2 regions of the Streptomyces sp. NPDC086077 genome follow, and region 1 is predicted to be linked to the other one. Evidence: riboswitches for the same ligand, from Rfam matches in the RefSeq annotation. Region 1 holds a riboswitch; the other holds the start of a gene.
What was found. Region 1 has a riboswitch for cyclic di-AMP ahead of AB0O67_RS29150 (M23 family metallopeptidase). Riboswitches for the same ligand answer to the same signal wherever they lie in the genome.
Positions count from the first base shown of each region.

Region 2: linked by a shared signal. The riboswitch ahead of AB0O67_RS05750 (transglycosylase SLT domain-containing protein) and the one ahead of AB0O67_RS29150 (M23 family metallopeptidase) in region 1 are both predicted to bind cyclic di-AMP.

Region 1 is NZ_JBFBJT010000133.1:7,898-11,755, forward strand. It holds gene AB0O67_RS29145 (PrsW family intramembrane metalloprotease) at 1-714, shown strand, start outside; gene AB0O67_RS29150 (M23 family metallopeptidase) at 823-1,872, opposite strand; cyclic di-AMP (ydaO/yuaA leader) riboswitch at 1,884-2,063, opposite strand; gene AB0O67_RS29155 (SpoIIE family protein phosphatase) at 2,279-3,514, opposite strand; tRNA gene AB0O67_RS29160 (tRNA-Met) at 3,674-3,747, opposite strand; gene AB0O67_RS29165 (dihydrofolate reductase family protein) at 3,858-3,858, opposite strand, start outside.
Region 2 is NZ_JBFBJT010000012.1:12,055-15,912, forward strand. It holds gene AB0O67_RS05745 (CocE/NonD family hydrolase) at 1-990, shown strand, start outside; cyclic di-AMP (ydaO/yuaA leader) riboswitch at 1,268-1,450, shown strand; gene AB0O67_RS05750 (transglycosylase SLT domain-containing protein) at 1,454-1,933, shown strand; gene AB0O67_RS05755 (Cof-type HAD-IIB family hydrolase) at 1,897-2,775, opposite strand; gene AB0O67_RS05760 (carboxymuconolactone decarboxylase family protein) at 2,841-3,302, opposite strand; gene fahA (fumarylacetoacetase) at 3,538-3,858, shown strand, end outside.

The DNA.
Region 1 (3,858 bases):
AGCGGGATTGCGTCCGTGACCGCCGCGACCTTCTTCGTGCGGGTCATCATGTCGCCGTTCGCGCACCCCCTGTTCACCGTGCTCACCGGCATCGGCTTCGGCATCGCCGCGCTCGCCGGGGAGCGCCAGCGGCTGCGCCGCGTCCTTCTGCCCCCGGCCGGGCTGCTGCTCGCGATGGGCATGCACGCCTTCTGGAACGGCTCGGCGACCTTCGGCGACTACGGCTTCTTCGCGGTGTACGGCGGCTTCATGGTGCCCGCGTTCGGGCTGCTGACCTGGCTGGTGATCTGGACGCGCCAGCGGGAGCTGCGGACCGTCCGCGAGGAGCTCCCGGCCTACGTCGTCGCCGGCTGGCTCCCGCCCGCGCAGCCGTTCGCCCTCGGCTCGATGCGGGCTCGCCGGCTGGCCCGCGAGTACGCCGGCCACCACCTAGGCAAACCGGCGGCCCGTACGGTCGCGCAGTACGAGGCGTACGCCACGTCTCTGGCCTTCCTCCGGCGCCGGGGCCGCATGGGCCGCGCCCGTGCGGACTTCGTCGTACGGGAACGCGAGCTGCTCCAGGAGCTGTGGAACCGCCGGGAGATCGCCCGCCCGGCCCTGGAATACGCGGCGCGGGCGACCGCGCCGCCGGTGCTGATGCCGCCGGTCCACGGCTGGGTGCCGATGTACGGGCACGCGGCGCCCTACCCCGCGTACAACCCGTACCGGACGTAGGGCGAAGGGGGCGCGGTACAGCCCCGGACAGCCGAAAACCGGCAGTCCTGACGTCGGGGGGTTGCCGTCAGGACCACCGGAGTTCGCGAAAAACCCGTGTCGGGATTCTCAGGGGTTGAGGCCCTTGCTCTGCAGCCAGGCCAGCGGGTCGATGCCACCGGAGCTGCCGGTGTGCACCTCCATGTGCAGGTGGGCGCCGGTCACGTTGCCCGTCGCGCCCACGCGGCCGATCACATCGCCGGTGGCGACCTTCTGTCCGACGCTGACGCCGATCGACGACTGGTGGGCGTACCAGATCTCGGTGCCGTCATCGAGGGTCAGCACGGTCTTGTAGCCGTACGAGCCGTTCCAGCCGGCCTCGGTGATGGTGCCGCTGTGCACGGCCTTGAGGGGCGTGCCGGTCGGCGCGGCGAAGTCGAGGCCCGTGTGGTAGCCAGAGGACCACAGGGCGCCGGCCTGACCGAAGGTGGAGGTGAGGGTGTACGAGGAGGTCGGCAGCGTGAACTGCTTGGCCAGCGCGGCGAGCCGCTCGGCCTCGGCCTTCTGCCGGGCCTCCTCCTCGGCCTTCGCCTTGGCGGCGGCGGCCTTCTCCTTGGCCTCCTTCTCCGCCTTGGCGGCGGCCTCGGCTGCGGCCTTCTCGGCGGCGGCCACGGCCTGCGCGGCGGCCTTGCTCTCGACCTGCTCCTGCTGCTGCTCGGCCTGCGCGATGATGCGGGCGCGCAGGCTCTCCCCGGCGTCGGTGGTGCCCTCCGCGGTGTCCACGGTGGCCGTGCCGAGGCTGCTGAGCGGGGCGCTGGCGGTCTTGGTGTCGGGGGAGTCGGGGTCGTCGTCGGCTATCAGCGAGCCGACGTTGGGCAGGTCGGGCATGGAGATCGACACCGGCGGCTTGCCGGTGTTCGCGCTCGCCATGCCGCCCGCGCCGACCGCGGCTATGACACCGACGCCGAGAACGGTGGAGCTGCGGGCGAGTCCGCCGCCGCGCTGCTTGCTGACACGGTGCCGGCCGCGTACGGGACGGATGGTCTCCGCGGTGGGATTCCACTCCTCCCACGGGCCCTCGTCGGTGCGCTGCGCGCCGTAGACGAACGTGTCGGTGCTGTCGGAGGTGCGCTGGTCCGGCACGAACGGGGCCTGTGGGGCAGGCCGGTTGGACGCCACGTGGGCGCGCTCCTTTCCTTCCTTCTCGCCTACCGGGTTAGCTGACGGGTTCGGAGCAGGAAGGTCTCCTACGCGCGTAAACCAGCCGTACTGCTACGGCGGCATACGCCCGATTCACCCCAAGATGATGGTTCCCCGGTTCCCTTGTGCGGCCGGTGAGGGCCTCGCGCGGGATTCGGCGCGTGCGCACGGAGCCGCCTCTTGTGACGGCTGGGACGACCGCGCTGCGTTATCGGACGTTAATAGAACCGGGGCCTGATTTCCAAGCCGTTCCACTTGATCATTAACGCTTCCTGTCGGGACGTACAGGTCCATGAATGGCGAAAATCGGGCGAGTTGACCGCGGTTCAGAGCGATCTCCACATCTGACTGTATGTCAGTTGTTATGCGGAGGGCTTCCGTTCGATCACACCCGGTGACAGTCGTCGGCCGGTCGCCGGACCGCGAGCAGCGCCATGTCGTCGGTGGTGCCGCCGCCGCTGTGCCGGCGTACCTCCTCGGCCACCGTGCACAGCAGTTCGCCGGGGCTGCAGAAGGTCCGGCCGGCCAGCCGGGCCGCGGGATCGTAGAAGGCGCCCTGCGCGTCGCGGGCCTCCGACAGGCCGTCGGTGTACAGCAGCAGCGTCGCCCCGCCCGGGAACCGGGACACCTCCGCACGGTCCGGCCAGATGCCCAGCTCGCCCATCCCGAGCGGAAGCGCCGGATCACGGGCGGGCAGCGGACTCACGGTGCCGTCGGCGTACAGCATCAGCGGCGGTGGATGGCCGCGGTTGAGGATCCGTACGACCCCGTCCTCGTGCGGGATCTCGGCGAGTACGGCGGTGGTGAACCCCTCGAAGGCGTCGATCCCCTCCCGGCGGGTGCCCTCGCGCGCCAGCGCCCGCTCCAGCCGCTGTGCGACCGCCTCCAGCGTCGTCTCGCGCTCGGCGGCCTCCCGGAACGCCCCGATGACCACCGCGACCGCCGCGACCGCCCCCATGCCCTTGCCCCGCACGTCCCCGACCACCAGCCGCACGCCGTACCGGCTGTCCTGCACCGCGTAGAGATCGCCGCCGATGAAGGCGTCCGCCTGGGCGGCCTCGTAGCGCGCGGCGATCTCGAACCCGCAAATCCGCTGCATCGGCTCCGGCAGCACCGCGAACTGGGCGGCCTCGGCGATCTCCCAGGCCGAGTCGAGGCGGGCGTGGCTGCGCCGGACCAGCATGTTGATCAGCACGGCGAGGACGGCGACCGTGGCCACGGTGAGCAGTTCGGTGAACGGTTCGACCTGCATCAGGGTGCCGTACCGGATCTGCAGCCCGATGACCAGGGCGACGGCCACGACACCGGTGAGGACCGTGGCGCGGCGGGACAGGAGCGGGGCGGCGACCAGCGGGGCGGCGGTGAAGAGGGGGGCACCGGTGAAGCCGCGCGGGGTGAAGTAGTCGTAGCTGCCGCCGATGACCAGGAGCAGGACGGGGAGCGCCCGGACGAAGGCGCGGGCGAGGGAGATCCGTCGTCCCTCGGAGGGCGGCACAGGGGGCACGGGCGGCACCGGGCGCGCCAGCGTGGAGGAGTCGTCCCGGCCGCCGAGGGCGGCGTCGGCGACGCGGTCGCCGGATCTGGCGTACGGCCACTCTCCCTCTGCCTCCGCAGGCCGCACTGTCGTCTCCCGTTACGCAGGTCACCGCACCTGCCCAGAGTTCCCGGAAGACAGGTGCGGGACCAGCCGGGCGGGCCGACCGGATGACGGGAGCGGGCGACGCCCGGAAACGACTCGGGGCCGGAATCCAAGATCTGGATTCCGGCCCCGGGCCTTCAGTAGCGGGGACAGGATTTGAACCTGCGACCTCTGGGTTATGAGCCCAGCGAGCTACCGAGCTGCTCCACCCCGCGTCGGTATGACACCAGTGTACGCCATGCGCGGGACGCTCCGCGCCACGGTTTCCCGGCGCCCGCGTCGACCAGCGGCCGGAGGTGTGATCGCGGCGTCCCCGGGGGGTGTTT
Region 2 (3,858 bases), on a different contig from region 1:
GCCTGGCCCTCACCCCACGTGTCGACGGTCACGTACGCCCTCCAGGGCGAGCCCGTACTCGTCCGGTCACCCCAGCACACGGGCATCGACGCGGGGCGCTTCCTCCCGATCGGCAACGAGGCCGACCTGCCGCCGGACCAGCGGGAGGAGGACGCGCGCGGGGCGAGCTTCGAGTTCGCGGTGCCGGAGGAGACGTGGGTGCTGGGGCGGCCGCGGGTGCGACTGCGGCTGACCTCGGAGGTGCCGCGCGGGCAGGTGGTCGCGCGCGTGTGCGACGTGGCGCCGGACGGCTCCTCGACGCTGGTGACCCGGGGGGTGATGGACCTCTCCGCGCGCGAGGGACGCGACCGGACCGTGCCGTGGACCCCTGGGGCCACCGAGGACGTCACCTTCGGGCTCAGCGGCATCGGGTACGCCTTCCCACCCGGCCACCGCATCCGCCTCTCGCTCGCCTCCGCGTACTGGCCCTGGATCTGGCCCCAGCCGGACTCCGCGGCCGGCTTCACCCTGGACCCGTCCGGCAGCGCTCTCGAACTGCCGGTACGCGCGTGTGCGGCCGTCCCGCCCGTCACCTTCGAGGAGCCGGAGCAGTCCGAACCGCTCGGCGTCGCCCACCCGGCCACCCTCGACGAACCGCGCCCCGGACGAATGGTCGTGCGCGACGTCGCCAAGGGCGAGTGGCGGCTGGAGCTCGACCAACCACGCCACGGCGGTACGCGCGTGTACCCGGACGGGCTGGAGGTCACCGAGGAGGCGCTGGAGGCGTACGCCATCGGCGAGGAGGATCCGCTGTCCGCCCGCGCCCGCTCGGACTGGACGATCCGGCTGCACCGCCCGGAGCTCGCCTGGGACACCACGATCCGCACACGGTCGGAGATCGCCTGCACCGCGGAGTACTTTTTGACCTCAAATGAGGTGATTTGCACCTCTGGTGCCGAGGTGACCTTCCACCGCACCTGGGAGAAGCGAATTCCACGGGCCGCCAGTTAACTAGGACTTGGGCCTATTGCCCGATTTGCGATTCTTCTGCACTCGCGTGAGTTGGCTCACTCGCACGCCTTCACGAGTCCCTTACATGGACGCGGCGATCCGCCTTGGCACATGGCCGAGTTGACTCTTTTCAACCGCAAAGGATCAAGAGCGGCAAACAGGCGCTTCGAAGATCAAATCCCGCGATATGTGAAACGACCACTTGTTTCGGACATGTGCTCTCGCATACGTTCCCGGCCAGTCGGGCGGAACGCCGAATCCTGCCGCCGCCCGCGCCACCCATGACGGACTCACTCACCGCACGGCAGGAGCGGGGGACCCAGGTAAGCCGCCGGACCGGACGCCGCACGCCACGGCACACCGGAACGGCTCGGGGTGAAGTCGCACTCGCATGAGGGCGGCCGGGCACCTCCCAACCCGAACCCGACAGCTCACCTCGCAGGCACCGGAGAGGACAGTCCCCATGACTGCAAACGGTCAGCAGAGCCGTACCAGTACTGCCCGCATCGCTCGCAAGCTCGCCGTCGCCGGTACCGGCGCCGCCCTGCTCGCCCTGCCGCTCATCGGCGCGACCACCGCGTCCGCCGCCACGCCCACGGCCGTCAGCTCCGTCACGGCGTACCCGAACAACCTCGACGGCTGGATCCGCCAGTCGCTCGACATCATGGCGCAGCAGGGGATCCCGGGCTCCTACAACGGTATCTACCGCAACATCATGCGCGAGTCGTCCGGCAACCCGAACGCCATCAACAACTGGGACTCCAACGCCGCCAAGGGCACCCCGTCGAAGGGCCTGCTCCAGGTCATCGACCCCACCTTCGCGGCCTACCACGTGCCCGGCACGGCGTACGACCCGTACGACCCGGTCGCCAACATCACCGCCGCCTGCAACTACGCGGCCGACCGCTACGGCTCGATCGACAACGTCTTCGGCGCGTACTGAGGCCTGGCCAGCAGCCGTTCGAGGACGACGGCGATGCCGTCGTCCTCGTTCGACAGGGTGATCTCGTCGGCCACCGCCTTGAGCTCGGGGTGGGCGTTGGCCATGGCGACGCCGTGCGCGGCCCAGTCGAACATGGGGATGTCGTTGGGCATGTCCCCGAAGGCGATGGTCTGTTCCGGACTCACGCCCAGTTGCCGTGCCGCCAGCGCCAGCCCCGTCGCCTTGGTGACCCCGCACGGCTGAAGCTCGACCGTCCCGGGACCGGACATGGTGACGGTCGCGAGCGAGCCGACCACCATGCGGGCCACCGCCGCCAACTCGTCGTCGGACAGCGTCGGATGGCGCAGCAGCACCTTGCTGATCGGCGCGCACCAGAGGTCGTCGCGGCGATCGATGCGCACCGCGGGCAACGTGGGGTGCGGCATCAGGTACCCCGGCTCGATGAGGGTGAGCCCGTCGACGCCGTCCTGGTCGACGGCCGCGTACACCTGGCCGACCTCGGCCTCGATCTTTCCGAGCGCGGTCTCCGCGAGTTCCCGGTCCAGCGTGACGGACCACAGCAGACGGTCCGCGCCGGCGTCGTACAACTGCGCGCCCTGCCCGCACACCGCGAGCCCCCCGCCGCCCACGACCTCCAGCAGTGGTCGCACTCGCGGCGCCGGCCGTCCGGTCACCACCAGATGCCGGGCACCGGCCGCCGAGACCCGCGCGAGCGCGGCGAGCGAACGGTCGGAGACCGTGTCGTCGCCGCGGAGCAGCGTTCCGTCCAGGTCAGTGGCGATGAGGGCGTAGTCGGTGCGCGCGTACTCGGTGCGCGCGGCATATGCGGTGGGTGCGGCCATGATCAGAGAATACGGACACCGCACCCCCGCCGTTCATTCCCAACTACCTTCCCACTGTCTGCTTTTCACCCCCACGTGGTGCCTGCCGGCTCCTTGATCGTGGCGTTGATGCGGTTGAACATGTTCGTCAGCGCGACGGTCAGGATCAGCGCCGACACTTCCTTCTCGTCGAAGTGGTCGGCGATCTCGTCCCACAACGCGTCCGGAACCGGCTCCTCCGAGCGGTCCGCGAGCCGCGTCACCGTCTCCGCGAGGGTCAGCGCGGCGCGCTCGGCGTCGCTGTGGAAGGGCGCGTGCCGCCAGGCGGCGACCGAGGCGATGCGCTCCTCACTCACGCCCGCTTTGCGCAGATTGTTCACATGTCCGTGGACGCAGGCGGCGCAGCCGTTGATCTGGCTGACCCGCAGTCCGACGAGCTCCGCGACCTCCTGGTCGAGCCCGCTCTCCCCGATGGCCTGGAAGAGGGTCCCGATACCCTTCAGCGCGCCCGGGAGGACGTACGCCGGGTTGGTCATCCGTGCCTGCATGATGCCGCCTCCTGTTGTCAGTGGCCGGTGTGATGCTTGCTTTCACCGCACTGACGGATCGGGGGCGGTCGTTGTGACGGATCGGCGGGACGAGTTTCCGATGCGCCGACGCGATACACCTTTCCGGATATCAAGGAGCTTCCGCACCTATCGGACACTGCCCAAGACGGGTGCCGCAGCCGTAACGTGATCCACGACCGCATGGACCGCGCGTACGAAAGTGAGGCAGCACCCCATGCCCCCCTTCGATGTCCCCGAGGGCGACCCCTTCGGTCCGCACAACCTTCCGTACGGCGTGTTCTCACCCGCCGGGTCCGCCGAACGGACGGTGGGTGTCCGCCTCGGCGACCACGTCCTCGACGCCGGCGCGGCCGCACTGGCGCTCGGCTCCCCGTACGCCGAGCTGCTGGCACGCCCGACCCTCAACCCGCTGCTGGCCGCGGGCCGCACGGCCTGGTCTGACGTCCGGCGCGCGCTGACCGCCTGGGTCACCGTGCCGTCCCACCGCGAGTCCCTCGCGCCCCTGATGCACTCCCTGTCCTCGGTGAACCTGCAC